DNA from 3 places in the Hahella sp. NS-SX17 genome. Region 3 is predicted to be linked to each of the others. Evidence: predicted binding sites of a transcription regulator. Region 3 holds the regulator's gene; each other region holds the start of a gene.
What was found. Region 3 encodes sigma-54, which starts transcription at its own class of promoters, with help from an activator protein. Its sites were predicted from a motif close to TGGCACNNNNNTTGCTNT; they were not measured.
Positions count from the first base shown of each region.

Region 1: ytfE (iron-sulfur cluster repair protein YtfE) is a predicted target of sigma-54. The motif match lies at 6,509-6,526, and genes of this name have one in related genera.
Region 2: glnK (P-II family nitrogen regulator) is a predicted target of sigma-54. The motif match lies at 8,498-8,515, and genes of this name have one in related genera.

Region 1 covers NZ_CM170632.1:1,029,618-1,039,361, forward strand. The annotation lists gene AC2IBB_RS04700 (aminotransferase-like domain-containing protein) at 1-97, shown strand, start outside; gene AC2IBB_RS04705 (substrate-binding periplasmic protein) at 100-885, opposite strand; gene AC2IBB_RS04710 (substrate-binding periplasmic protein) at 1,097-1,942, shown strand; gene AC2IBB_RS04715 (hypothetical protein) at 1,965-2,300, opposite strand; gene AC2IBB_RS04720 (alpha/beta fold hydrolase) at 2,355-3,071, opposite strand; gene AC2IBB_RS04725 (winged helix-turn-helix transcriptional regulator) at 3,068-3,421, opposite strand; gene AC2IBB_RS04730 (nitric-oxide reductase large subunit) at 3,539-5,809, opposite strand; gene ytfE (iron-sulfur cluster repair protein YtfE) at 5,802-6,470, opposite strand; gene norR (nitric oxide reductase transcriptional regulator NorR) at 6,625-8,154, shown strand; gene AC2IBB_RS04745 (AraC family transcriptional regulator) at 8,275-9,162, shown strand; gene AC2IBB_RS04750 (hypothetical protein) at 9,432-9,744, shown strand, end outside.
Region 2 covers NZ_CM170632.1:7,094,150-7,103,893, reverse strand. The annotation lists gene AC2IBB_RS31990 (alpha-amylase family glycosyl hydrolase) at 1-412, shown strand, start outside; gene speA (biosynthetic arginine decarboxylase) at 473-2,383, opposite strand; gene speE (polyamine aminopropyltransferase) at 2,641-3,504, shown strand; gene fabA (bifunctional 3-hydroxydecanoyl-ACP dehydratase/trans-2-decenoyl-ACP isomerase) at 3,725-4,276, shown strand; gene fabB (beta-ketoacyl-ACP synthase I) at 4,308-5,522, shown strand; gene AC2IBB_RS31965 (L,D-transpeptidase family protein) at 5,858-6,295, shown strand; gene AC2IBB_RS31960 (SemiSWEET transporter) at 6,311-6,562, opposite strand; gene AC2IBB_RS31955 (ammonium transporter) at 6,742-8,013, opposite strand; gene glnK (P-II family nitrogen regulator) at 8,065-8,403, opposite strand; gene AC2IBB_RS31945 (accessory factor UbiK family protein) at 8,815-9,093, shown strand; partial or broken gene AC2IBB_RS31940 (YifB family Mg chelatase-like AAA ATPase) at 9,199-9,744, shown strand, end outside.
Region 3 covers NZ_CM170632.1:5,994,968-6,004,711, reverse strand. The annotation lists gene AC2IBB_RS26795 (HPr family phosphocarrier protein) at 211-480, opposite strand; gene rapZ (RNase adapter RapZ) at 575-1,435, opposite strand; gene ptsN (PTS IIA-like nitrogen regulatory protein PtsN) at 1,462-1,926, opposite strand; gene hpf (ribosome hibernation-promoting factor, HPF/YfiA family) at 1,933-2,241, opposite strand; gene AC2IBB_RS26775 (RNA polymerase factor sigma-54) at 2,357-3,853, opposite strand; gene lptB (LPS export ABC transporter ATP-binding protein) at 3,976-4,701, opposite strand; gene lptA (lipopolysaccharide transport periplasmic protein LptA) at 4,698-5,222, opposite strand; gene lptC (LPS export ABC transporter periplasmic protein LptC) at 5,206-5,784, opposite strand; gene AC2IBB_RS26755 (KdsC family phosphatase) at 5,789-6,325, opposite strand; gene AC2IBB_RS26750 (KpsF/GutQ family sugar-phosphate isomerase) at 6,325-7,302, opposite strand; gene AC2IBB_RS26745 (ATP-binding cassette domain-containing protein) at 7,591-8,430, shown strand; gene mlaE (lipid asymmetry maintenance ABC transporter permease subunit MlaE) at 8,402-9,181, shown strand; gene mlaD (outer membrane lipid asymmetry maintenance protein MlaD) at 9,183-9,632, shown strand; gene AC2IBB_RS26730 (MlaC/ttg2D family ABC transporter substrate-binding protein) at 9,715-9,744, shown strand, end outside.

The DNA of each region.
Region 1 (9,744 bases), 2.4 Mb from region 3:
TAACTGCATCAGACTGAACGCAGGCTGGCCTTTTGATGAGCGAGCCCTGGCGGCGGTGCGCAGGCTGGGAGAGATCTGTAAGGAAACCGTGCAGTAAGACTATTTTTTCTGAATGAAGTCGCCCATGCGGGATTTCTCAAACAGAGACTCCAGACGTCCGCTTGAGCGCATCTTCTTTAGTCCGCGATTGAAGGCCTCAATGAGTTCATTGGCGTCAGGAATGCGCCGGGACATCAGGAGATAGTGCTTTTCCTCGGACAGCGGCTTCAAATGACTGGTGACCATACGGTCGACGCCAGGGGCGAATTCGCTGGACAAGATGAAGTAACCCACTTCGACATCTTCCGGCACCACATCCACCCGGTGTTTGAACATCATTTTGAAGCTGCTGACGATGTCGCTGGCGTAGTCATGGGGGATTTCCTCGTTGCGCACCATGTCCATGAATTGATCGTTATAGTTGTAGCCCAGCGTCAGACCGAACCGATATTTTTTCAGATCGTTGAAATCATTCCAGTCAAACTCTGCGTTACGCAGATGAAAAAACACATATTGAGTGCTGGAGATAGGGTCGCTGTATAGAAAATGCTGGGTGCGCTCTTCGCGATAGGCCCACAGGATGGTGCCGTCCCACTCGCCGTCCTGTGCGCTTTGCAGAGCGCGTTTCCAGGGAAGAAACGTGAATTTGACCTCATAGCCTTCACTGGCGAAGGCCTCTTTGACGATCAACGACACCACGCCGTCATACTTGAGTTCCTGAGATACATAGGGCGGCCATTCGCCATTGGTGAGGCGAACGATGCGCTTGGCGTCGGCGGCGTGAACGGAGGGCGGCAGGCTCAAGGCCCACCAGAGAATCAAGAAGCGCCAGAGAAAGGTATTCATGGTTAGACGGCCGTGCGAGTGAAAAACATATCCTGCAAGAGACTTTGAGCCTCTCCCGTTATGTCATCATGACAATCCGCTAATAGATTAAGTGTATGCGAATTGCCGCAGTTCGCAAACGGGAGTAAGAGACGCAGTGGAGGACGGCGACGGAGGCTATACTCAGTAAAGCGTAGCCCTGCGCGGCTTACATTCTATTTAAGGATTCCTGATGAGGCGTCTAATTGAACGATTACTTTTGGTGTTGGCTTTGGCCGCAATGATGGGCGTCGCGATGGCGAAAGAAAAGGTATTGCTGGTGACCCAGGAGTTTCCGCCCTTGCAGGTGATGACCGGCCACGGCGAGTACACCGGATTTGTCATCGACTTTATGAAAGAGGTGATGGCGGATGTCGCCAAAGACAATGACATAGAGAGCAGCATCATGTTCGCGCCTTGGAAACGGGCCATGTTATTGGCGGAGAGTGAACCGAACGTGGTGTTTTTTTCGCTGTCGCGCACCCCGGAGCGGGAAGCCAGATTCCACTGGCTGGGCTGGGTGGCCCCCTATGACGTATATCTCTATAAACTCAGCGCTCGGGAGGATATACAGGCGAAAAGCTGGGAGGATATCTACGGCAAGGGTTACAGCATCAGCGTGCAGAGCGGCAGTAATTTCGAGGAGCTGTTGAAGCGTAAGGGAATTGGCTTTCCGCCGGACAACACGGAGGTGGAGACCGTCGTGCATAACTCCCAGAACATTATGCGGGAGTATCGAGGGTTCACTGACTTGATGATGCAGGTTGAAGTCAGTTTCCCCATTCGTCTGAAAGAGGTGAACCTCAATCCTTCCAACTTTGAAAAGCTGTTCAGGATCGATGAGCTGTCAGGGCGTTTATGGGCGGTGATGAGTCTGAAAACGTCTGACGCCGTCAAGCAGGCGTTACAAAGAAGCTTTGATCGTCTGAAGGCGGCGGGGCGGGACAAAGCGCTGATGCGTCGCTATTTCGTGGAGCCGCCGGCGGACGCGCTGCTGGAAGTGGAGCCGCCGCTGGAGAACGCCGCATGGCCTGGATAAGTCTGCGGTAGGGTTGAGCAAATCAGGAAATATTGATACTGGCGACGACCCCTTCACAACGCAGGGCGCCGAGTGTTGAGGTGGAGGTATAAATGAAGAAGCTGCCGCCATCGACGTCAATCGCTGCAACCTCTAGGGAAAACTGTTCCGACATGCGACTCGCCTCCGTCAGCGCGTTATGGCCGGATTTGAGGAAAACGGTAGCGCCATTTTCGACGCCGGCAATGTCCCCGCTCAGCGGCGCCGGATTATCGCAACCTGCATTCACGCCAAGACGGAACTGAGCATCGTCGCATCCGCCCAGCCCCGGCGTTGCGCTTAGTACCGCGAGCATGGCCACCATAAGAAGCTTTTTCATACAGCCCCCTTTCCATCGACTTTGTTCGAGTATACGCCTTTGCTATTGGCTGCGTCAGGTTTGGGATGCGCGTCGGCGGTTTTCCCAAATGGCGAAGGTGTCGAGCAGGGTGCGGGCGCAGGCGACGGGGTTCGCCTGAAGCAGAAAATGGGGGCCTTGGATACGGACCAGACGGTTATTGGGGAAGTGCTGCTGTATCTCTTGCACTTTTCCTGGCGACACCAAATGGTCGTCACTGGCCTGTAAGTAGATCGAAGGGATGGGCGTCGGTTCGTGGCTCCAGTGCAGGCGCTGTATCGTTTTCAAACGCGCTTTGAGCGTACTCGCCGGTACGGAGCGCACCGCCGTGGTGAAACGCTGCAGAAAGTCATCCCCGACGTCGGCGCCGAGCAGTAGCCGACGCTGGGTCCAGCTGGAAAAAGGCAGGCGCATCATCTGTTGCAACGGCAGCCTGCGTCCGATGCACACCGCCCAAGGGCTGGGGATCGACAAAAAGGTAGCGACGAAGATGACTCCCCGCAGCCCCGGCGTCTCACCCGCCGCCAGCATAGCGCCGATGGGGCCGGAAAAGGATTCCGCCAACAGGTAAAAGTCATCTTCAGGAAGCCGTTCTCGGACATGTGAGGCCAGCGAATCGTAGTCCTGGGGGCCGGTTTGCGGCAGCGGAATAACCTGGGCTTCCACGTTAGGCAGGCACTCCAAAAACGGATCGAATAAGTCGCCGGTCCCATCCATCCCCGGCAACATCACCAATTTGGGCTTAGCTCTCATTGTTGGGGAGAATCCTTGGTTGCGGCTACGATTTCGTCTTGCAGCTTTTCCAGATCGTCCAGTATGCGGATGAACTTGCGCCCGAATGGAGTGATTTCATACTCCACGCGCGGCGGAATTTCCGGATAAGCGATGCGCTTGATAATGCCGAAGCTCTGGTTTTTGCGCAGGCAGTCGTTAAGCACTTTTGTGGTCAGTCCATCCACCCGACGCACCATTTCGCCAGGTCGATTAACGCCGTTCGCCAGCAGACTGAACACGGTCAGAGACCATTTGCAGCCATAAATGGTTTCCACCATGCGGGCGCTTTCGAACGGGGGCGATTTTAAGGAGACGGTATCTTCGGACATAGACTCGGAACCAATTACGGGCGACTGTTGCGTCTGGGCTGCAATGAATCCAGATAATAAACAAAAAGACCCGGAAACCTAAACAGGAATTCCGGGCCGGGCGCCATGTCACGCCAATTAATCAGCGACAATCTCCGGCTGCAGCGTTTCTCCCGATTCGCCGAACAGGCCTCGCATGACCTGTAAGCCAACGGCGAAAGCGCCGATGATAAAAATGACATCGCCGAATGTGCGCGCCCAGCGTAGGGTTTCCATGATGTCCTGTTGCATGAAAATTTCGCTGCGTGCGTACCAAAGCCCCTGACTGGCGCTGGCGTGGAATTGCAATAGTCCTATCGGCGCCAGACTGGCGACGACCATCAACGCCAGACCGGCGTTCAGCCACCAGAAGCCGGTTTTCATCAAGCGGTCGCTGAAGACCATTTGCGGACGGATATAACGCAACACCAATAAAGTGAAGCCCAGAGCCAGGAATCCGTAGACGCCAAACAGCGCCGAATGGGCGTGCACTGGCGTGGTGTTCAACCCCTGGGTGTAATACAGCGAGATCGGCGGATTGATCAGGAAGCCGAACACACCCGCTCCCAGCATGTTCCAGAAGGCGACGGCGACGAAACACAGCAGTGGCCATTTCAGGTTTTCCATCCAGGGCGCGCGGGCTTTCAGGCGCCAGTTCTCCCAGGCTTCGTAGCCCAGTACGATCAGAGGAACGACTTCCAGCGCGCTGAAGGTGGCGCCTACCGCCATCACCGGTGTCGTGGTGCCGGCGAAGTAAAGATGGTGAAACGTTCCGGGAACGCCCCCGAGCATAAACAGCGAGGCCGACGCCAGACTGGCGGTGGTCGCCATGGGGCGCGACACCAGTCCCATGGTGGAGAAAATAAACGCCAGCGCGGTTGTGGCGAATACTTCGAAGAAGCCTTCCACCCATAAGTGCACCACCCACCAGCGCCAGTATTCCATAATGGAAAGATGCGTACGTTCGCCGTAGAAGAAGGCGGAACCGTAAAACAGCCCGATGGCGATCACTGACGCGGTCAGCAACGCTAACAGGTTTTTGTCGCCAGGGCGTCGCAACCCGTTGATGATTCCTCGCAGCATCAATACGAGCCAGAACGCGACGCCGAGGAATTTTCCGATCTGCCAGAGCCGCCCCAGGTCCACATACTCATATCCTTGGTGGCCGAGCCAGAAATTCAGCTCTGGCGGCATAATCTGCGCGATGGCCAGCCAGTTGCCGACAAAAGAGCCGACGACGACCGCCACCAGCGCCCAGAACAGGATGTCGACGCCCAGCTTTTGATATTTAGGGTCTTTGCCGCCGTTAATAATGGGGGCTAGAAACAGGCCCGCGGCAAGGAAGCCGGTGGCGATCCAGAACAGCGCGCTCTGAATATGCCAGGTGCGCACCAGCGAATAGGGAAACCACTGGGAGACATCAAGACCGTAAAAATGCTGGCCTTCAACGGTGTAGTGGGCGGTAAAGCCGCCGAGAAGCACTTGGAAGGCGAACAGGGCGACAACCAGGAACAGGTATTTGCCCAGCGCCAGTTGCGAGGGCGTCAGCGCGAAGCGACGCAGTGGATCTGACTGCGGCGCCGCAGGCTCCGCCTCATTGTGTTTATGCAGGAACGCCCATCCCCAGATCAACAAACCGACGCCGGCGATCAGCAGCGCGACGCTGACAATGGACCACATGATGTTTTCCGCGGTAGGGCGGTTGTCTATCAAGGGCTCATGGGGCCAGTTATTGGTGTAGGTGACCTCGCTGTCAGGCCTTTGCGTGGCGGCGGCCCAGGCAGTCCAGAAGAAGAAAGCGGTCAGGTCTTCTCGGCGCTGGGCGTCGGGCAGAGTATTTTCTTTCATCGCATAGCTTTCACGGGTTCCTCGCAAGTCTGGCGCATCGCTGAACAGGCGGCTGTAGTATTTCGCGGTATCCGTTATCGCTTGCGCGCGGCGGTCGCTGATGGATGCGGAGTCGCTCGATGCGTCGTAGGCGTTGTGGCGGTATTCGTTTTTCAGACGATGACGCAGGATGCTCTGCTGCTCGTCATTCAGATCGACGTAAGATGCCCCATACACATCCAGCGCGGCTAATTGCAACCAACGCTCCAGTTCGCGATGCAGCCAGTCAGCGGTCCAATCCGGCGCCTGATAAGCGCCGTGCCCCCAGATTGAACCCAGCTGCATGCCGCCCACGGATTGCCAGGCGGTTTGTCCATCGAGAATATTTTCCTGGGTAAAAATGGTCTCGCCTGTCGTGGTGACATAGCGATCCGGAATCGGCGGCGCCTGCCGATAAACCTCGCGGCCAAAGAAGCCGAGCAAGCAGAAAGTGACGCCCAATACGGCGATGAGCAGCCACCAGAGTTTGCGGTATTCAGCCATGGGCGTCCTCCACAACGTCAGTGAACAGAATGTTGTTCTCCAGATGGATGTGCTGCATCAGGTCGTCGCGCAGTTGGGCGAGGCCGGCGTAAAGCGCACGCCAGGTATTGCAAGCGCCTTTCGGAGGCGTGATGTTGTTGGTCAACGCCTCCAGATGCGCCAGTGCGTCGCCGTGCTGATCATGCTCCATGCGCATGACGGAAATAGGGCCTTGCGCCTGCATGCCGCTCATTCCCGCCAGCAGTATCGGAAACAAAATGTTCTCCTCTTTCATCATGTGGCTTTCCAGCTCCTGGAACATTTCCGTCAGATGTTGAGCCAGTCCGTTTGGACATTCGTCGCGTTCCCCATGGACATGCTCCACGCGGCGGGCGAGATGTATCAGTTCCGGAAGCTGCTCGCGATGGCGGGCGTGGTAGCGGGTGAGAATATGGTTAATCAACTCAGGGCGGTCAGCGTGGCTCCAATTGTCCTCTGGCTCCTCTTGTAAGGCGTTGAGCCGTTCCAACACAACGTCTGGGTTCAGCGCCTTTTCAGCCAGGGCGTCCCGCAGCTTCTTCGCGCCTCCGCAACAAAAATCCAGTTGGTATTCACGAAAGAGGCGGGTGGAGCCGGGGAGGTTGCGAGCGATCCAGCCGACGGGACGATCAAGTAAGGTCATGGCGGGTTTCCTTCGAAGGTGATTAACACGCAACAGGTTTGGCAACCTTTATGCCATATATTAACTTTATGATTTTTAAGTGCTTAAAATTTTTATGGTGTTTTTTACCCTTATCTAATAGGGTTATAAAAACCCTTCTAAGGTGATTAATACCATGATTGAGGCCAGCCTGTTGGCGGATCTGGTGACGGAGCTGCCCCACGCGGTGCGTTACCAGCGCTTGATGAACGCCATGCGAGAGTATTTTCGGTGCGGCGCAGTCGCGCTGTTGCGGGCTGACGGGGACTGCCTGCGGCCGTTGGCGGCGGAAGGGCTGGTGCAGGAAACCCTGGGACGCCGCTTTATCATCGCCCAGCACCCCCGTCTTGCCGCCATATTGGCCAGCCGGCGACCGGTATGCTTCGCGAGCGACTCAGGCTTGCCCGATCCCTATGATGGTCTGTTGGAAAGCTGCGTCGGCGAACCTCTGCCTGTGCATGATTGTATGGGAGTAAGCCTGTATGTGGATGGCGTCCTGTGGGGGGCGGTGACCCTGGATGCCCTGCAGGAAGGGACCTTTGATGCGCAGGCGCAGCAGGATCTGGCGCGTTTCACGTTGATTATCGAAGCTTCAGTAAGAGTGACCCGGTTGGAGCAGGAACGCCGTAATCTGGCGCTCATGCGGCAGGATGGAGAGGGACGTGGCGTAACGCAGGAGGAAAGCGAGATCATCGGCTCCAGCAACATAATCCGAAATCTGCTGCGGGAGCTGGATGTGGTGGCGGACTCCGAGTTGCCGGTGCTGCTGATGGGTGAAACCGGAGTAGGGAAAGAATTATTTGCTCGAAGGCTCCATCGTCGCTCTCCACGCAGAGAGCGTCCGTTGATTCATGTGAACTGCGCCGCATTGCCGGAATCCCTGGTGGAAAGCGAGCTGTTCGGTCACCGCAAGGGCGCTTTTTCCGGTGCGTTGGCGGACCGCGCAGGGCGCTTTGAAGCGGCGCATGGCGGTGTGATTTTCCTGGATGAAGTGGGAGAGTTGCCGCTCAGCGTACAGGCGAAGTTGTTGCGGACGCTGCAGAACGGCGAGATTCAACGCTTGGGTGAAGATAAGCCGAGACAGGTGGATGTGCGGGTCATCGCCGCCACTAATCGGCAATTGAAAGACAGCGTTCGCGCTGGCGACTTTCGAGCGGATCTATATCACCGCCTGTCCGTTTACCCTGTTTGGATTCCGCCGCTGCGTGAGCGTGGCGCGGATTCGCTGGTGTTGGCGGGGCATTTTCTTGAGCTTAACCGCTCACGGCTGGGCGTGCGCAGTCTGCGGCTGTCGCGAGCGGCGGAGCAGGCCCTGTGCGCATACTCCTGGCCGGGCAATGTGCGGGAGCTGGAGCATGTCATCAGTCGTGCAGCGCTCAAAGCCATTAGCCGGGGCGCCAACAGAAATGACATTGTGACGCTGGATGCGGCGTTACTGGACCTGGATTATGGCGACACGGTGTCGGCGCCCAAAGAAAGCTCGCCGTCGGAAAGCGTGAGTTATCCGCGTGTCCGCTCCCTGCGCGCCGCCGTGGAGGACTGTCAGCGCGAAGTTATCCGTGAGTCGGTGAATCGCCACGATGGCTCCTGGGCCGCCGCCGCTCGTGAGCTGGAGGTGGATTCGAGCAATCTGCATAAAATGGCCAAGAAACTGGGGCTGAAATGAGTCTGTCGTCGGCGACGTTGATACACACTAAACTCTGGTCGCCAGCATTAAAAATAGTCAGCAAGATCAATCAGGCGAATCGGCGCTAGCGCAGCCACAATGCTCTTCGTTGAGGCGAATATGGCGAATGAGACGACGGTAAGCATTTATCAAAACAGACTGCGGCGCGTGCTGGCGTACATAGATCAGCATTTGTTTGATGACTTGAGCGTCGAAGCGCTGAGTCAGGTGGCCCACTTCTCCAAATTTCATTTCCACCGGCAGTTTTCCGCGAGCATGGGAATGGGCGTATATAAATATGTGCAGTTGCGACGACTGAAGAAAGCCGCTCATGAGCTGGCTTATCGCAGTCGTTATAGCGTGACGGATATTGCGTTAAATACCGGGTTTGATAGCCTGGAAGCCTTTTCCCGAGCCTTCAAGAAAGCATGCGGACAAACGCCCTCCCAATTTCGACGAGATCCGTGGTGGGCGCCTTGGCGAGATCATGATGAATTTCTTTTCAAAGCGAGGGCGGACATTATGCAGACGGATAACCCGAACTATTCAGTCAATATCCTGGCGCAGGAGGCCATTCCGGTCGCGGCGCTGGAACATCGCGGCGCTCCAGAGCGTCTCGGCGAGTCTATTCGACGCTTTATCGAATGGCGTAAAGCCAACAAACGGCCTCCCTCAGTCAGCGCCACGTATAACATCCTGTACAGCGACCCTGAGTCTACACCGGCGGAAGCGTTTCGTATGGACTTGTGCGCAGGCGTCAACTCAGCGGTTGAGGAAAATCCCTACGGCGTCATGGCTAAAACACTTCCGGCGGGGCGTTATGCCGTGCTGCGTCATACCGGTCCCGACGCTGGCATGCGGGCGGCTTTCCACTTCTTATATGGCGAGTGGCTTTCTGGGAGTGGGGAAACTTTATGCGACACGCCTTGTTTTCTCCAACGTGTGACCATGTACCCGGACGTTCCTGAACATGAAGCGATCATCGATATCTATTTGCCATTGGCTTGATCAGCGGCGCGTCGCCAAAAAGGTTCTTCTTCGACTCAGATCCGGCAATAATGCGAGCCAACGTTGAAAATCAGGAATGAGAGATAGAGATGCTGCGCGTTTTGGGGATTGTATTATTGCTGTCACTGACCAGTTGCGGTTTTGTAGAAGGCGTTGATGTCGATCAACCGGCTCGTCAAGCAAGGGATCGATGAAGCCGCTAGTAAACCGGAAGTGATTAAGCCTAGCGCTGTCAAAGGCGCAGACAAGTAGCTTATTGTGGCGCCTGAATGACATTTGCTGAGAAACTGGCCGCGTGGCGTCTGGGGTGGAAACTTTATTTCTTTGTGTACGCGCTGATTGCCGTTGTGTTTGCGGTGATTATCACGCAGGCGCTATTTGCCTGGCATGACTATGTGGATTTAGCGTTTTTCTTCATCAACCTGGGGGCGATTTATGGTTACGCCTTTAACAAAAGAGTCGGACGGGCCGGGTTCTGGAAATGCCTGCTCTGGGTTTATCCTGTCTGGTCGCTGATATATCAGTTTGCCTTGCCGTTTGGCTATGATTTCCCGCAGATGGGCATGCGAACATACGTAAACT
Region 2 (9,744 bases), 1.1 Mb from region 3:
CCATGTCGCTCGTTCCAGCGCCAAGGTGGAAGGTTTGCCGAGTGGGGAAGACGGCGCGATATTTGCGGCTGACGCCAAGCAGTCGGAAATCCGTGACTACATTCGTGACCTGATGGCGGTGCGCGCCGCCCATCCAGCCCTGTACGCGGGAACGCGGGCATCGGTCAACCATGCCCAGTCCGGCAAAGTCTATGTCGACCGCAAACAGGCGGGTAGTGAAGTTGTGCTATATCTACTGAATATTACTGGCGATCCGGTCACTGTTGAGCTTGAGGGAACGACTATTGGTAGTGCAGGGAATTTGAAAGATCTGATGAGTGATGAGGAAGTTGCTCTATTGTCGGGATATCACAGCGTTGTCGTGCAGCCATACAGCGCGCGCTTTATGTTGGTGGCTGCGCCATCGCGATAAATCGTCGCCACCTGGTTTGGGGTAACCGTTTTTTCGGTCCGGTTACCCCAGGTTTGCGGTTTACTCTTCCAGGTAGGTGTAGCCGGTCAGGCCCGCCTTCAGTTCCTGCAGATAATCCTGCTTTTGCTGCTCCTGTAAATCCGACGCCGCCATCTTGTCTTCGAAAGCGCGCAATAATTGCTCCGGTTCGAAGTTAACGTAGCGCAGCACTTTGTCGACCGTATCACCGCTGATGGGGTGTTGTAGGGACAGGTCGCCCCGCTCATCCAGGCACACGTCCACGGAGTCGGTGTCGCCGAACAAATTGTGCATGTCGCCGAGAATTTCCTGATAAGCGCCCACCAGGAAAAATCCGAGAAGGAAAGGCTGATCTTTTTCAGGCTCGGGAATCGGCAGTGTGGTTTCAATGCCGTGACTATCTACATATTGATCGATGCGCCCATCGGAGTCGCAGGTGATGTCCTGAATGACCCCGCGTCGTGTTGGGCGCTTGTGCAGACCGCTTAGCGGGAGTATCGGGAAGATCTGGTCAATGCCCCAGATATCCGGCAGCGACTGGAACAGAGAAAAGTTCACGAACAGTTTGTCCGCCAGCTTCTCGTTAAGCTCGTCGTATATTTCCCGGTGCGCGCGGATTTCAGGTTGCAGGTGCTCACGGATATACAGGCACAACGCCTGATAGATAGTCTCGGCCTGGGCTCGGTCGTTCAGGCTTAACACGCCATGAATGAAAAGGGTTTGCGCTTCCTGCAAAGCATGGGCGGCGTCGTGGTAAATCTCGATGACCGAACGGCGATTATTGCGGTCTTTCAGCGCCTCCAGGTCCTGCCATAAGTCGCGAACGACAGATGGAGAGTCTGCATCCGGTTGTTTGACCGCATCCGGCTGCGCCACGCTCTCTCTGTCTATGACGTCAGTGATCAACACGGCGTGATGGGCGGTGATGGCGCGGCCGGATTCAGTAATCACATTCGGATGAGGGATGCCTTCGCGGTCGCACTCTTCTTTGATCGTACGCAGAACGTGGAAGGCGTACTCATGTACGCTGTAGTTAACCGAACAGGCGCTGCGGGAGCGAGTGCCTTCGTAGTCGATGCCCAGACCGCCGCCAACGTCGACGATCTTCACGTCAGCCCCCTGGCGACGAAGCTCGCCATAAAAGCGCGCGCACTCACGCAATCCTGTCTGTATATCCCGGATATTGGCGATTTGTGAACCGAGGTGGAAGTGCAGTAACTGGAGAGACTCCAATGCGTTGGCTTGTTTCAGCGTGTTCAGCACCTGCAGAATTTGCACGGAAGACAGGCCGAATTTCGACTTCTCTCCGCCGGTATTCTGCCAATTGCCTTTGCCTATTGAGGCCAGCCGGGCGCGTACGCCGATGCGCGGCGTCACGCCCATATTGCGGCTTTCTTCCAGCACGTAAGTCAGTTCATTCAGCTTTTCGACCACGATATAAACTTTGTAGCCCATCTGCTGACCCAGCAAGGCGAGACGGATGAACTCACGGTCTTTGTAGCCGTTGCAGACAATAGTGGCGCCGGGGTTGCTCATAGCCAGCACGGCTATCAGCTCAGGCTTGCTGCCCGCCTCCAGACCGATCTGGCCATTGGCGGCGGCGGGTTGCGCGGCGACGATTTCTTCAATGACGCGACGCTGCTGGTTCACTTTGACTGGATAGACCGCGGTATAGCGGCCTGAATAGGCCAGTTGCTCCGCGGCGCGATTAAACGCCTCGCACAAATGATTGACCCTGTGATGCAGAATATCCGCAAAACGCACCAATACCGGCAGCCCAAGATTAGCGGCGCGGACTTGTTGGGCGAGCCCTTTTAGACTCACGCTGGCGCTGTGTTCTGAGCCTTTAGGGCGGATGATAACGTCGCCATCGGCGTCAACATCTATATAGCCGTCACCCCAGAATGGGATGTTGTAGGTGGACAGTGCGTGATCGCGGGTCCAATCTTCCATCAATGCGTCTCCTCGGCAATATGCCCCCGGATAAAGTGTTAAAGTTATCGTCAAGGGGCGACATTTTAAAGCAAGCGGAATCAGTAGCGTTAATAAGATGTTAGCTTTACGTTTGGGCATAGTTTCATGGGGGCCGAGAAACCTAGGCGGTCCCCAAAATTATGCTGTGATCTTCGCGCCTTACGCCTACAATAGGCTGCTTTAGCCGCAGGCGCATAGCGCCGACAGAAATTTAATCGAATCATTGGGAGAAAATAATGAGCGAGCAGATCCCCGGGTGGTTTACCGAAATCTTTCAGGACCAGGGCACCGGGTTTTCCCTCAAAGTCAAAAACAAACTGCACGAAGAGCAGAGCCAGTATCAAAAGATTGAAATCTTTGAGACGGAAACCTTCGGTAATCTGATGGTGTTGGACGGTTGCGTCATGCTGACAGACCGTGACAATTTCCTCTACCACGAAATGATGACCCACCCCGCGCTGTTCACTCATCAGGCGCCGAAGAAAGTCGTAATTGTTGGCGGCGGCGATTGCGGCACATTGAAAGAAGTGCTCAAACACCCTGGCGTTGAAGAAGCCTGGCAGGTTGAAATCGACGAGCGCGTCACCCGCGTCGCAGAGGAGTATTTCCCTGACCTGTGCACCGCTAACAATGATCCACGCGCCAACTTTTTCTTTGGTGACGGCATCAAGTGGATCGCCGACGCGCCCTTGGAGTCCATCGACCTGATTATCGTCGACTCCACCGACCCGGTTGGACCTGCGGAAGGCCTGTTCGCTGTCGACTTTTACCGCAACTGTTTCATGGCCCTGCGCGAAGGCGGCATGATCGTGCAGCAGACAGAGTCCCCACTGTTGCACACGGCCAGCATTATTAAAAAAGTGCATGAAGACATGCGTCAGGCGGGCTTCGATGGCGTCAAAACCCTGCCTTTCCCGCAGCCTGTATACCCCACTGGCTGGTGGAGTTGCACTATGGCTGGCAAGGGCAAGAAGCTGGAATATTTCCGTGAGGAAGATGCGGCGGAGCGTCCTTTCGTCACTCGCTACTACAATGCGGAAGTACACAAAGCGGCCTTGGCTTTGCCTGAATTCATGAAGAATGAACTTGACTTCGATTAGTCCTAACGTTTATTTCTATACATCTGTATTTTAATGCGCAAGGCCAGATTCTATAAGGGAATCCGGCCTTCCGAACAGGGTGCGAACCTACCTTTGTCCAATAGACGTACTTTTTTCGGGCGCACTAACATGCAAACCATAACTCCTGTCAAGAAACGGCAACACAGCCGGTATATGGTTGGCAGGCTATTGGACGTGAATAGAAATCGGAGTTAACTGCGTGCACGCAATAGCAGAAAACCATGGAGTGAAAGCTTCATATACGAAAGAAGAACTTCAAGCCTGCGGACAGGGACGGTTATTTGGCGAAGGCGCTGCGAAACTTCCCGTAGATCAGATGTTGATGGTCGACCGGGTGTCTCTTATCTCTGCGGAAGGCGGAGCATACGGTCACGGGACCGTGCGTGCGCAGTTGGATATCAATCCGGATCTGTGGTTTTTCAAATGTCATTTCGTTGGCGATCCGGTCATGCCAGGTTGCCTCGGGTTGGACGCCATGTGGCAGCTGGTTGGCTTTTTCCTGGCGTGGAAAGGTCACAAGGGATTGGGCCGGGCGCTGGGAGTCGGCGAAGTTAAATTTACCGGTCAGGTGTTGCCGTCCGCAAAATCCGTCGAGTATGTTCTCGATATCAAAAGAGTAATCGCTCGTAAGTTAATTATGGCCTTGGCTGATGGAACCGTGTATGTCGACGGCAAAGCCATTTATACTGCCAAGGATTTACGAGTGGGCTTGTTTGACCCCGCCGCCATGAGCGGTGCGGAAATCAAATAAGTTATCCTTTGCAAATGTAAGAGGTTTCTGAATGAAACGCGCCGTCATAACCGGAATGGGAATCGTATCCTGCTTGGGCAACTCCAAAGAGGAGGTGGCTGAGTCACTGAAAGCTGGCCGCTCAGGCATTCGGTTTAACGAAAGCTATAAAGAAGCGGGCTTGAGAAGTCAGGTCAGTGGCAGCGTCCAGATCGATTTCGCTGAACACATCGACCGCAAGCATCTGCGCTTCATGGGCGACGCGGCTGCGTACGCCTACATCGCCATGAATCAGGCCATCACAGACGCCAAAATAGACGAAGAGCTGTTGAGCAGCACTCGCACTGGCATCGTGATGGGCTCTGGCGGAGCCTCCACCAGTAACGTCGTCGAATCCGTCGATATTCTGCGTGAGAAAGGCGTCAAGCGTGTGGGACCTTATCGCGTACCCCGCACTATGAACAGTTCTGTAAACGCCTGTTTGTCCACCGCATTCAAAATCCGCGGCGTTAACTACTCCATTACTTCCGCTTGCGCGACCGCCGCTCACTGTATCGGTCACGCCTGGGAACAAATTCAGTTGGGCAAGCAAGACGTCGTATTCGCTGGCGGCGGTGAAGAAGAGCATTGGAGCCTGGCGGTTCTATTCGACGCTATGGGCGCGTTGTCCAGCAAGTACAACGACGATCCTTCCCGCGCTTCACGTCCATACTGCTCCACCCGTGATGGCTTTGTCATCGCTGGCGGCGGCGCGGTTGTCGTCGTAGAAGAGCTGGAGCATGCGCTGCGTCGCGGCGCGCCGATCTACGCTGAGTTGGTGGGCTACGGCGCCACTTCCGATGGCGAAGACATGGTGGCTCCATCTGGAGAAGGCGCTGTACGCTGTATCCATCAGGCGCTGTCTACCGTAAATACGCCGGTAGACTACGTCAATACTCACGGCACCAGTACGCCAGTCGGCGATATCATTGAACTGAAAGCGGTAAAAGAAGCCTTTGGCGACAATCTGCCGCGCATCAGCTCCACTAAGTCGCTGTCCGGCCACTCTTTGGGGGTTGCTGGTGTACACGAAGCCATCTACTGCTTGTTGATGATGGAAGGTGGTTTCATTGCGCCTTCACGTCACATCGAAGCGCTGGATGAAAGAGCCGCAGGCTTCCCGATCGTAACTGAGCCTACGGACGCTGAGTTGAATACCGTTCTGAGCAACAGCTTCGGCTTCGGCGGCACTAATGCCTGTTTGGCGTTCAGCAAGTACAAAAGCTGATTCCAGACTCCGCGAAGCGATAAAAAACCTGCGCTTGGCGCAGGTTTTTTTATGTCTGATTTCTGGCATTTACTTCAATGACTTGTTGGCATCCCTTTAATAGTGTTGTAAAAACGCATCACATGCACGGCTGATATACAAACGGATGTCCTTGGTCACAGTTCGAATCTGTGCAGGATTCTCATGTTTGCTATGCTGTTTATTAAGCGTCGTCCAATAAATTTCTAAAGGGTCTCATGCGGAAAGGTCTACTATTTCTAGCGAGTTGTCTTGCTGTTTGCAGTGTTTGGGCTGAGCCTGCGCAAACATCGTTAGCGTTGTCTGAATCCGCCTATATGGCTCCACTTGTGGACAAAGTGCAGGTAAAGAAGGCCTCTAGACTTTTAATACTGCTGAAAGAAGGGAAGCCTCTACGGGTATATCCCATCGCGCTGGGCGATAAGCCGCTTGGACATAAGCAATTTGAAGGGGATGAGCGCACGCCTGAAGGCACCTACTCTCTTGATTGGCGTAACCCTAACAGCGCTTTCCATAAGTCTATTCACGTCTCTTACCCTAATGACCAGGATATTGAGTACGCAAGAAGCCAAGGGAGAGAGCCTGGAGGAATGATCATGATCCATGGTTGGCCTAATGATTTTAATCATGACCGTGACAGTATCTGGCTTTACGAGTTTGATTGGACGGATGGATGCATTGCCGTTAACAATCAGGCGATGGATGAGATCTGGTCTTTGGTGCCGGACGGCACGCCCATCGAAATTCTGCCTTAAATGAAGGCGCAGCGCTTAGCCGTGCTTCAGCTTTAGCGCCAGCACGGTGGACGCCAGCGCTAGCGTCAGCGTGTTTGCGATTATGATTGGCCACGCGACCATCATGATCCCATAAAGCAGCCACAGAAAGACGCCCAACGTAAAAATGCTATACATCCCGAGTGAGATGCCGGATGTGTTTTTCGTTTTCAGCGTTTGCCTCACCTGGGGCAGGAACGCCAGTGTGGTGAGCAGCGCCGCCAGTGTGCCGATGATGGATGCTAACATCTTATTAACCCTATAGAATTGCGCGCATTTTAATCACGCTGTCAGGCAGCGTAACTAGGGGAAAATATGTACGCCCCGACGTTATGTCTGGGGGCGCAGGCTTCTCATAACGCCAGTATCCTGCTCACACGAAAAAGGGCCGCCGAATGGCAGCCCCTTACTAAGGTCGCTTTGCGAGATCAGTCGCGGGTGAATTCAGGATAAGCTTCCATTCCACATTCCGCCAGATCCACGCCTTCATATTCTTCTTCTTCACTGACGCGGATGCCCATGATCACTTTGATCAGACCCCACACGACCAAGCTGGTTGTGAATACCCATCCGAAAATGGTAAGCGCGCCAGCCAACTGAGCCAGGAAGCTGACATCCGTAGTGAAAGGCACTACCAGCAGACCCAGTAGACCACAAGCGCCGTGTACGGAGATTGCGCCAACAGGGTCGTCGATTTTCAGTTTATCCAGCGTCACGATGGAGAATACGACCAGTACGCCTGCGACCACGCCAATCAATGAGGAGGCGACAGGGGACGGCGCGTCAGGATTGGCGGTGATTGCCACCAGACCGGCCAGTGCGCCATTCAGAAGCATGGTCAGATCTGCTTTGCCAAACAACAGGCGAGCGGTGATCAGAGCGGCTATCGCGCCGGTGGCCGCTGCGGCGTTGGTGTTCAGGAATACGATGGCGACGGAGTTGGCGTTGCCGATGTCGCCCAGTTTTAATACTGAGCCGCCGTTAAAGCCGAACCAGCCCATCCACAGGATGAAGGTGCCCAGTGTGGCCATTGGCAGGTTGGCGCCGGGGATTGCGTTAACTTGTCCGTTAGGACCGTATTTGCCTTTACGTGGGCCAAGCAGCAATACGCCAGCCAGAGCCGCCGCAGCGCCAGCCAAGTGGACGATACCGGAGCCCGCGAAGTCTTTGAAGCCCATTTCATCAAGACTATACAGTCCGAATACTGGTTGAGTTCCCCAAGTCCAGGAGCCTTCCATCGGATAGATGAATGCTGTCATCACTACAGCGAAAGCCAGGAACGCCCATAGTTTCATACGCTCTGCGACAGCGCCGGATACGATAGACATGGCGGTTGCGACAAACACAACCTGGAAGAAAAAGTCGGATGCGCCAGAGTAGATGGCGGCGCCTGAGAACCCACCATCGCGTTCTGCGAAAGCATTCAAGGTGTCATCGACATAGGTGTCGCCGGGCATGACGCCGGTCAGGAAATATCCGCCGCTGCCATACATGATTTCATAGCCACAGATCAGATACATGATGCAGGCAATGGCGTAGAGGGCGACGTTTTTGGTAAGAATTTCAGTGGTGTTTTTGGCGCGCACCAAGCCTGATTCCAACATCGCGAAACCGGCGGCCATCCACATGACCAGGGCGCCCATTACAAGAAAATAAAAGGTATCTAATGCATATTGTAAGTGAAAAACATTGTTTTCCATGAAAAGCCCTCCGCACTAGGCTTGTCAGTTACCAGTTGTTGTTAGTTTTGGTTAAATCGCGTCTGTACCAGTCTCGCCGGTCCTTATGCGGATGGCTTGTTGCAGATCCACTACAAAGATCTTGCCGTCGCCGATCTTGCCGGTGTTGGCGGCTTTGGTGATGGCCTCTACGACTTGATCGAGCAGGTCGTCGCCGATAGCGACTTCGATTTTCACCTTAGGGAGAAAATCGACGACATACTCTGCGCCACGGTACAGTTCGGTGTGGCCTTTTTGACGTCCGAACCCTTTTACTTCGGTCACGGTCACGCCCTGAACGCCAATCTCGGAGAGTGCTTCACGCACATCATCCAGCTTGAATGGCTTGATAATGGCAGTTACCAGTTTCATTTTTTTCTCCTTTGTATCTACCCGCCTGTTATAGAAATCGCACAATCAGCAAGCTCAACCACGCACAAAAATATGTGCGGAATTTGTGCGTGATGTAGCATCTGCTGTGCCAATGATAAAAAATTTATTTAAAACAGTTAACTAGATGAATATTTCTTACCTTATGAAAAAACCAGGGCACAATTATAGCGCAGCACGCCCCTGTTTGAGGTTAAATGGCGCCCGCAGCTGGTGCGCATTTATGAAAGTGCACAAACTTTGTGCAAAAAAGCAGATGAGCAACGTTATAAACGGGATTTTTTGTCATATTCACTTCGGTTCGATAGCCAGTAGCGGGAAACGGAGAGGATTCCATAAACAAACCAGAATCGCCGTGGTACAATCGCCGCTCCGAAAAACGGAGGGCTTTCCATGTCGGTATCACCAGTAGATTTGCTTAACGCGTTTAACCAGCACTTCGGGCAGTTTCTGCCGGATGTCGCCAAATCGGCGCAGGAAGATGTGCAGCAGCAGGCCAAGGCGGCTTTATCCAGCATCATTTCCAAGCTGGACTTGGTGACCCGGGAAGAGTTCGATGTGCAATTGGAAGTATTGCGCCGCACCCGCGAGAAACTGGACAGTCTGGAAAAACGCGTGGTTGAGCTTGAGGCGGCGCTGCAAGCCAAGACAGAGCAAGGCGAACAAGCCTAACAGGCTTTTTTATTAGCCGGCGATGATAATCAGGTCGCCGGTCTCGTTTTAATATCTACATATTAGCGCCTCAGGAACGAGGCTGTATTTATCCAAGGAGGGAGTATGTCACTCGCAATCGTCAACACTCGCGCAAAACTTGGCGTGGAAGCGCCGCTGGTAAAGGTCGAAGCCCATCTGTCCAATGGTTTGCCAGCCCTGTCCATCGTCGGATTACCTGAAGCTGCGGTCAAAGAAAGCAAAGACCGAGTCAGGAGCGCACTGCTTAATAGTGGCTTCGAGTTTCCCGCCCGCCGAATTACTATCAACTTGGCGCCTGCGGATCTTCCCAAAGAGGGGGGCCGTTATGATCTTGCAATCGCAATAGGCGTATTGGCTGCCTCGGGACAATTACCGGAAGAGGCGCTTGCCGGATATGAGTTTTATGGCGAACTGGCGCTTTCCGGGGAGTTGCGTCCTGTGGCCGGAATGTTGCCTGCGGCTCTCCGCTGCTCTCAGGCCGGGGCCAAAATTGTCCTGCCGCCGCAAAATGCACAAGAGGCCAGCTTAGTGTCCGCATTGGAAGTATTTGCGCCAGCTACGTTGGGCCAGCTGGCGGCTTTTCTGCTGGGACATGAGCGCATGACGCCGGTACGCCAGCTGAAGCCCTCG
Region 3 (9,744 bases):
AACGGGCAGCGAAGAAATTGCCGGATTTAAATTACAGAGTCGGACTCTGCGCCGTTGTGGCGCCAGTATAAGCGAGCCCAATATAAAGTGTAAGTTAAGACGAAAATTAGTCTAAGGAAAATCAGGGAATTGTCTTACTTTATTCAAGCGGTTTGTATTGTTTGAGAGGTTTGATGAGATGGGGCGGGACGCCCCGAAAGCAGTGAGGGGTTATTCGCCTTCTCCGAAATAATCCTCGATCAGAGTCTTGATGGCGTTAAGCGCCTCTTCTTCGTCGGGGCCGTCTATTTTTAAAGTAAGAGGGGTTCCCTTGCTGGCGGCGAGCATCATGACCGCCATTATGCTTTTTCCGTCAACTTCCTGGCCTTCTTTGGCTACTCTGATCTTACTGGCGAATCGGCCGCTGGTGGATACGAATTTGGCCGCCGCTCGGGCGTGCAGGCCAAGCTTATTAATAATAGTGACTTGTTCCTGGATCATGGGGCGCGATGAGCATAAAAGATTGAAGTTTCCTGAATGTTGGATTCAGGCCGGTTTAATTGTTAAGCGACTGTGGCTTCTTATTGTTAAAACCTTATTGCGCCAGCTCTTTGTGGCGCACTTGGACATTATCATATTTTTTCTTGAAATGCTCTCCCAGGCACTCGCAGATATAGACCGAGCGATGCTGCCCGCCAGTGCAGCCAATGCTGATGGTCATGTAGGTGCGGTTACTGTTCTGGAAGTGTGGAATCCAGGTCTCAAGAAAACTGATGATGTGTTGCAGCATCTGTTCCGGTTCCGGATGCTGTTTTAGGAACTCAATGATTTCCTGGTCGGTGCCTTTGTAGCCGCGCAGCGCTGTATCCCAGTAGGGGTTGGGGAGACAACGAACGTCGAACACCATATCTGAGTCTGAGGGCACGCCGTGTTTGAAGCCGAACGATTGGAAGAGTAGGGCGAGTTCCTGGGTCTTGTGCCCGATAACTCTGATTTTGACCTGATCCCGTAGTTGGTAAATCGAGAGATCGCTGGTGTCTATATAGAGATTCGCCAGTGTGGCGATTGGCTCCAGCAACTGCTTCTCTTTGGCGATGGCTTCCTTCAGGGACGTGCTTTTGCTGCTAAGCGGATGCTTGCGGCGCGTCGCATGAAAGCGTTTGATCAAGGTGGCGTCATTAGCGTCAAGATAGATGATTTCCACATCGATATTGTGCGCTTGCAGGGTGGCGTAAATGGACGGAAAATCTGATAAATCCCTATAAAGATTTCGTGCGTCTATGCTGACGGCGAGTTGCTGATTTTGGGTTTTTCCCTGGTCCAGCACCTCTTGGGTGAGAGGCGAGAGGAGACCGATAGGCAGGTTATCAATGCAGTAATAGCCCATATCCTCCAGGACATGGAGCGCCGTACTTTTTCCGGAGCCTGAACGACCGCTTACGATAATCAGCTTCATGTCTTCCTCTTTCCATCGAAGCTGGATTATTTTTCCAGCACCCTCCTGAACAGGGTTTCGTCGTTGTCGCAGTCGCGCAAATGTTCGCAGAAGCGACGATCATTGAATTTCTGGGCCAGCTGGCTCAGCAGGTCAAGGTGTTCGCTGGTGGCTTCCTGCGGAACGATCAGAACGAACAGCAGATCCACGGGTTCATTGTCGATCGCGTCAAAAGGAATTTTATCCTTCAGTGTAATCAGGGCTCCTATGATGCGATCACAATTTTCCAGGCGACAATGGGGTATCGCTATACCTTGGCCGATACCGGTGCTGCCGAGTCTTTCACGGCATATCAGGTTGGTAAAAATGGCGTTCTCGTCCAAAAATGGAAAATGCTGCGCAATCAGATTGGCGATATATTCAAGAACGCGCTTCTTACTCGAGCCCGACACCCCACAGCGTGTGAGGGCGGGCGAGATAATGGACTCAATAGTTAGTGTGGTTTGGGCCATGTTCTGTTATCTGGCGGATGCGCCATGCATCCGATCAACGTGCTTCTCTTTATGTTTGAGGATCTGGCGATCTAGTTTGTCCACCAGTGCGTCGATTGACGCGTACATATCTTCGTGTTCAGCATTGGCATGCAGGTCAGCGCCGCTAATGTGCATGGTTGCTTCCGCAATCTGGCGCTGTTTTTGAATGGAGAGCGTTACTTGGACATTACTGATGCTGTCGAAGTGTCGTTCGAGCTTGTCGAACTTGTTGTTAACGTAGTCCTTCAGTGCTTCAGTTAACTCGACTTGATGTCCGGTGATGTTCATTTGCATACTTTGCTCCTAATGCCAATATACGGTGCATTATGAATTTTGCACTTCCATGAAAAATACTAGCACATCCATTTTGTGACTATTTGATTTAAGTCTTATGCCTGTATTCCTCCTTTTAAATTAGACGCTTACGTTCGTTTGAAGGCGGAATGGAAAGCGCCTCCCGGTATTTTGCGATCGTACGTCGGGCGACATTGATGCCCTGGTCGCCAAGCAGCGCAGCAATCTTGCTGTCGCTCAATGGTTTTTTTGGTGACTCTGCTGCGACTAACTTCTTGATAATAGCTCTAATGGCGGTGGAAGAACACTCGCCGCCGGTGTCTGTGCTGACATGGCTGGAGAAAAAGTACTTCAACTCAAATACGCCGCGGGGAGTGTGCATGTATTTTTGCGTGGTCACCCGTGAAATTGTTGACTCATGCATCTCCACAGCCTCGGCTATATCGTGCAGCACCAGCGGCTTCATCGCTTCCTCGCCATACTCAAGAAACCCTTGTTGATGTTCGACTATTTGTGAGGCGACTTTCAATAGGGTTTCATTACGGCTTTGCAAGCTTTTGATAAACCAGCGCGCTTCCTGTAACTGATCGCGTAAATAAGTGTTATCGGAGCTGTTGTCCGCGCGTCTTACCAAGCCGGCATAGCCAGGGTTAATGCGGATTTTGGGGGCGATTTCCGGGTTGAGCTCCACCAGCCAGCGACCGTTGGCCTTCTTGACGATTACGTCAGGAACGACATATTCGGTATTGCTTTCCTGAATGCCTTCGCCTGGCCTTGGGTTCAGGCTCTGGATCAGTTTGAGAACCTCCCGCAGGTCGTCCTCCTTCAGGCGACTGCGGCGCATCAACTGTGCGTAGTCGCGATTGCCAAGCAAGTTGATGTAGTGGCTGACCACCAGTTTGGCCTGCCCCAGCCAGGGGGTGTCTTTGGGCAACTGATTCAGCTGGCTCAGCAGGCAGTCCTGCAGATTGCAGGTTGCGACGCCTGGCGGGTCGAATTGCTGAATGCGTTTTAGCACCGCACGCACTTCGTCCAGTTCTATCTCTTCTTCGCCTTCTGTCTGCAGGCCGCTGTGAATTTCGTCAGGCGTAAGGGAGAGATAACCGTCGGAGCTGACCGCATCAATGATCGCAACGGCGATCATACGGTCGATATCGGACATGGGGGTGAGATTCAGTTGCCAGAGAAGGTGGTCTTGCAGGGTCTCGCCCTTGCTGTTGCGGGACTCGAAGTCGTATTCGTCATCCTCGCCTCCGCTGTAGCTGCCTGAGCTGCTCTGAAACACGTCATCCCAGGCGGTGTCTACGGGCAGGTCGTTGGGGATTGAATCGGACCAGTTGTCCTCCTCGGCGAACCCTCCCTCTTCCATGCCCGACTCTTGCGTCCTCTCCTTGCTGGAGTTGTTGGCGAGCATGTCGCTGATCGTATCATTCTGAACGTGATTGGGAGACTCGTCCTCTTCTGACACTTCCAGCATAGGGTTGGACTCAAGCGCTTGTTGAATCTCCTGCTGCAAATCCAGTGTTGAAAGCTGCAAAAGTTTTATTGCTTGTTGCAGTTGCGGGGTCATGGTCAGTTGTTGACCCAGCTTTAACTGCAATGAAGTTTTCATAACCATCTGATGCTTACCACCGATTCAGGCACAGATCTTGTGAGTTTTTCATAATTATTAAGTGCTTTTATCCTAAGCTCTTGAGCCTTGAGGTCCATCCGGGATGGAGGCCGCCGGTTAAACTAAAGTTTGAACTGGTCACCCAGATAGACCTCCCTAACCTTTGGGTTGGCAAGAATATCACCTGGCGTGCCGCTTGCGATAATAAATCCTTCACTGACAATATAGGCGCGTTCACAAATATCCAAGGTCTCGCGCACATTATGGTCGGTAATTAAAACGCCGATGCCGCGTTTCTTAAGGTGCTCGATTATCTGCTTGATATCGTTGACGGAAATAGGGTCTACCCCGGCGAAAGGCTCATCCAGCAAGACAAACTTTGGTTCAGTGGCCAGTGCGCGGGCGATCTCGACGCGTCGGCGTTCGCCCCCGGACAGGCTCATGCCAAGGCTCTTGCGGATGTGGGTAATGTGAAACTCCTGCAACAGCTCTTCCATCTTTTGCTTGCGCTCCTTGCGGCTCAGATCGGCTCTGGTCTCAAGGATAGCGTATATGTTGTCTTCCACTGACAGCTTTCTGAAAACTGAGGCTTCCTGCGGCAGGTAGCCTATGCCCTTGCGCGCTCTGCCGTGCATGGGTAAAGCGGTGATCTCCGCGTCGTCAATGTATACGCCGCCTTTGTCGCTGGGGATCAATCCCACCACCATGTAGAAGCAGGTGGTCTTACCTGCGCCGTTAGGCCCGAGAAGTCCGACAATCTCGCCGCTGCGGATTTCGACGGACACGTCTTTTACTACTGACCGTTTCTTGTAGGCCTTGGCCAGATTTTTGGCGGTGAGGGTGCTCATTGTTTATTAGATTTGGGCGGATGGTAGATGATTTCAACCTGTTCGGCCTGATTGCCTGAGGTTGCTCCCTTCGCTGTCACCAGGCGTTTGTCAGTGAAATAGATGATTTCTTCTCCTTCCACGGAACTGTTGTCCTGCAGAATCCGCGCATGGTTGCGCATGATGACTTTACTCTGGCTGCGATCATAATCCATGCTTTCTGCGTAAGCGTGAGTTTCAGTTTGTTTTTCTGCGTCAAACTGCACAAGGTGGGCGGGCTTGCCGGTTGCTTGAAAACGACTGATGCCTTGATCGTCAGTGTAAAGGACGACTTTATCCGCTTCGATACTGGATTTGCCCTGAGTGATGACGACATTGCCGATATACGTGTCGATGCCTTTCTGACCGTCTCTCTCCCAGCGTCCAGCCTTGATGCGTACCGGTTCGTCACTACCGTTAAGAAGGTCCAGGGCGTAGCTCAGCGGGGCGAACACGATGCCCAGCAATAACGTCACTGTGAATAGTTTACTTGGGTTGCGCATAAACACCGATTACCTGAGAAAGTAAGACAATAAGCTTTTTATCAATATCCGCCTCCATTCCGACAGCGGTTAACTGATTGATATTTGAAGTTATCTTAACGGGTTGATCTGTACTGATAAAGCGTGACTTGTTGTTGTAGTCCAGTGCTTCCGTTTGCATGAGGATTGGCGCGCCATCATTGGAGGCTCCGTTGACCTTTACATCGCCGCGGAGTTTCAGAGTGTCCTGCTTGATGAGCAGCTCGCCTTCGAGGGACTCCACGCGCCAGCTTTTTTCTCCTTGTTGATATATCTCCAGATAGGGTTGGGTCAGTACGCCGGTATCCGTATCTGGATAATGCTTGGCCAGTTGGCTTTGCAGGCGGCTGGTGAGCGCGCCCTCTTTGTTGTAAGTGGTATAAACGGCATTAATGACGAAAGCGTCGGGCTCATCCTTCAGTAGAGGCTCTTCCTCGAAAAATGGGACAGCCCCGTCATCCTGGTAGGCGACCAGATAAATGACCAGGAACGCCGCCAAAGCGGCGTAGATCCATTTGCTATATTGTCGGAGCAGATCTGTCATGAGGTTATAGGTAGGCTTCCAATGAGGCGTGCAGCACACCTTTGGCGTCTAGTATCATATCGCACACTTCTCTCACTGCGCCTTTTCCTCCGTGCGCGGATGTGCAATAAGCCGCATGCTGGCGAACATACCAGTGACCATTGGGAACGGTGACGCCAAAGCCGCAGCTGCGAATGGCCGCCAAGTCGGGCAGGTCATCGCCGACGTATGCGCACTCACTGAGTTCCAGACCCAGCTTATTGCGAATTTCATTCAGACCGACAAGCTTGTCTTCTCTGCCTTGCAGTAATTCAAGGATGCCCAGGTCGCCAGCTCGTTTGGCGACCATGGCGGATTTGCGTCCTGTAATGATGGCGACAGTGACGCCCGCTTTTTGCAGGAGTTTGACGCCAAGGCCATCGAGTATTGAGAAGGGCTTGAATTGTTCCCCTGACTCTCCGAAGTAAAGGGCGCCGTCTGTCAGGACTCCATCCACGTCCAGCGCCAACAGCTTAATCGGCGTCAGTGCTTGCAATTGTTGTTCGGTCAATGAAGGCGACATTAAATGACTCCCGCGCGCAGCATGTCTTGAGTATTGAACGCGCCAATGACCCTTTTGTCTGCGTCAACAACAGGGAGGGCGTTGATTTTTTTCTCCTGCATCAGGCCAAGAGCTTCGGCGGCTAGCATATCTTTGGTCACAGAGCGGCAGTTGGCGGTCATTACTGTGTCTATGGTGCAGTTTCGTATATCAATATTCTTGTCCAATGTGCGGCGTAAATCTCCGTCAGTGAATACGCCTAATAGCTTGGAATTCTGGTCAACTACACAGGTCATTCCCAGTCCTTTTTGGGACATTTGTAATAAAGATTCGCTTAGAGATGCGTTTTCTTTGACGACAGGGATGGATTCGCCTGTGTGCATAATATCGGACACTTTTAAGAGTAGTCTGCGACCCAAGGCTCCGCCGGGATGAGAAAAAGCGAAATCCTCCGCTGTAAACCCGCGAGCTTCCAGAAGAGCAATAGCAATAGCGTCTCCTAGCACCAGGCATACTGTAGTGCTGGAAGTTGGGGCAAGGTTAAGCGGGCAGGCTTCGGTGGAGACGCTGGCGTCAATATTGGCTTCAGCAATTAGAGACAATGTAGAGTTCGGATTGCCTGTCATGCTGATCAGCGGCACACCCATACGTTTGAGAAGCGGTAGTATAGTGACAATTTCCGCTGTATTTCCTGAGTTGGAAATTGCTAAAACTACATCTTTAGGCGTCACCATACCCAGGTCGCCATGGCTGGCCTCGCCGGGGTGCAAAAAAAATGAAGGCGTTCCTGTCGATGCTAGAGTGGCGGCAATTTTATTTCCTATGTGGCCTGACTTTCCCATGCCTGTCACGACAACCCGGCCCTCACACTCAAGCATTAAATCACATGCTTTTATAAAGGCCTCATCTATGCGATTGCTTAACGCCTGAATCGCTTCAAGCTCCATTTCTATTGTGCGCTTAGCGGCTTTTATATACTCGTGATCGTGGTGGCTCATTAATGCAGCGTTCCAGAGTCTGTTTCTAGGGGTATCTGCTTGCAGCAGACAGGGTATGGTGTTGAGTCCAATGCTCTGCGGCGAGGCCAGCGTATTATACGACGCTCAAGGCCTGCTGCAACTTGCCGGGAAAGATGTGGGCAGTTAAAACATCTTCTGATATATTCCGCACCTGTTTAGGCTATTTTTGGCAAAACGCCAAAGCCGCCGTAAGGTTATGTTTTTAGGATACTTAATGCTTCCGGGAAGGGGGCGTTTACGCTGGCTGGGCGATTAAGGTGATTTCAGATGACGCAAAACCCCTCCAATTACGTGGAAGTCAGGGGGCTTACCTTCGCCAGAGGCGACAGGCTCATCTACGATAACGTAGACATCGATATACCCAAAGGCAAGGTCACCACCATCATGGGGCCCAGCGGTACGGGTAAGACCACGCTACTGAAATTAATCGGCGGCCAACTGAAGCCCGATAAGGGCGATATCTGGGTGAATGGGTTCAATGTGCCGAAGCTGAAGCGCAAGGAGCTATATGAGTTGCGCGAACGCATGGGGATGTTGTTTCAATCCGGTGCACTATTTTCTGATCTCAGCGTCTTTGAAAATGTCGCATTTCCTTTGCGCATCCACACACAACTACCCGAAGCAATGATTCGCGACCTGGTTTTAATGAAGCTTCATGCGGTAGGTCTGCGCGGCGCTCGTGATTTGATGCCTAGCGAATTATCTGGCGGCATGGCTCGTCGTGTGGCGTTGGCGCGCGCTATCGCCATGGACCCGGAAATGGTTCTGTATGATGAGCCATTTACTGGACAGGACCCCATCGCAATGGGCGTTATTGTCCAGCTTATCCGTTTGCTTAATGACGCCTTGGGGCTGACTAGCGTGGTCGTGTCCCATGATATTCAGGAATCATTGAGCATTACGGATCACTTGTGCATAGTCGCTGACGGCAAAGTGATGGGGCAGGGTAGCCCGCAGGAGCTGCGCTCCAATGGAAATGCTTTCGTCAAACAGTTCCTCAATGGCTTGCCGGATGGGCCGGTGCCCTTTCACTTTCCCGCAACAGACTATGCGGAGGATTTATTACGGGGAGACCAGGATGCTGGATTTTCTGCAAAGGCTTGGTAGGAATGGCCTGTTGTCGCTGGGCGCACTAGGCCGGGCGGGAATGTTTCTGGTGGGGGCGCTGGTGGGCGCGCCGCGTATGAAAGGCCTGCCGCTCTTGCTCAAACAGCTATATTCAGTTGGCGTCCTGTCGCTGGTGATTGTTGTAGTCAGTGGTTTGTTTATAGGCATGGTGCTCGGGCTTCAGGGCTACAATATCCTGGTGGATTATGGGTCGGAGCAGGCCATAGGTCAGATGATCGCCCTGACGCTGGTGCGTGAGCTGGGGCCGGTGGTTACTGCGTTATTATTTGCAGGGCGCGCTGGTTCGGCCTTGACGGCTGAAATTGGCTTGATGAAAGCGACTGAGCAACTATCCAGCCTGGAAATGATGGGAGTCGACCCTTTGCGGCAGATTATAGCGCCGCGGCTTCTGGCTGGTTTTATTGCTATGCCTATGCTGGCCATGATCTTTAGCGTGGTGGGCGTTTGGGGCGGTAAAATGGTGGGCGTGGAGTGGCTTGGCGTCTACGAAGGCTCTTTCTGGAGCAATATGCAGGCGTCAGTGGACTTTTCCGACGATATTCTCAACGGAATAATCAAGAGTATTGTTTTTGGCGTCGTATGTACCTGGATCGCCGTGTTTCAGGGGTATGATTCAGTTCCCACCTCTGAAGGCATTAGCTCTGCGACGACTAAAACGGTGGTTTACTCATCGCTGGCTGTCTTGGGGCTGGATTTTATTTTGACCGCCGTAATGTTTGGAGACTTTTAATATGCGGATTCGTACGCTGGAGATATCTGTAGGGGCTTTTATTGTCGCCGGCATTGGGGCGTTGTTCTTGTTGGCGCTTGAAGTGAGCGGATTGTCGTTGAGCCCAACGCAGGATACATACAAATTGTATGCGGAATTTACTGATGTAGGGGGGCTGAGAGTGCGGGGTAAAGTGTCCCTGTCAGGCGTGACTATCGGGCGCGTTAACGGCATCTCGTTAGACCCCAAGTCGTCCAAGGCGGTTGTTGAGATGGATATCGACTCGGATGTGAACTATTTGAGCGCAGACAGTGTCGCAGTTATTAGTACCGCAGGCCTTTTGGGCGAAAAGTATATTAACGTCTCCATTGGTGGGGACGAGGAAGCTCTGAAGGACGGCGACTTCTTTTACAGTACGCAAAGTGCGCTGAATCTGGAAAAGCTGATCAGCGACTTTGCAACCAGTAAGTAAGCGGCGGTTGGTTCTGTATTCAAAGTAAAGCTGTGTTTTTTGGGGTTTGAAAGTTATAAGGTTAAAAAGTTAGGCGAAGAATATGATGTTAGCGATGAAGAGTTTAAGGCGT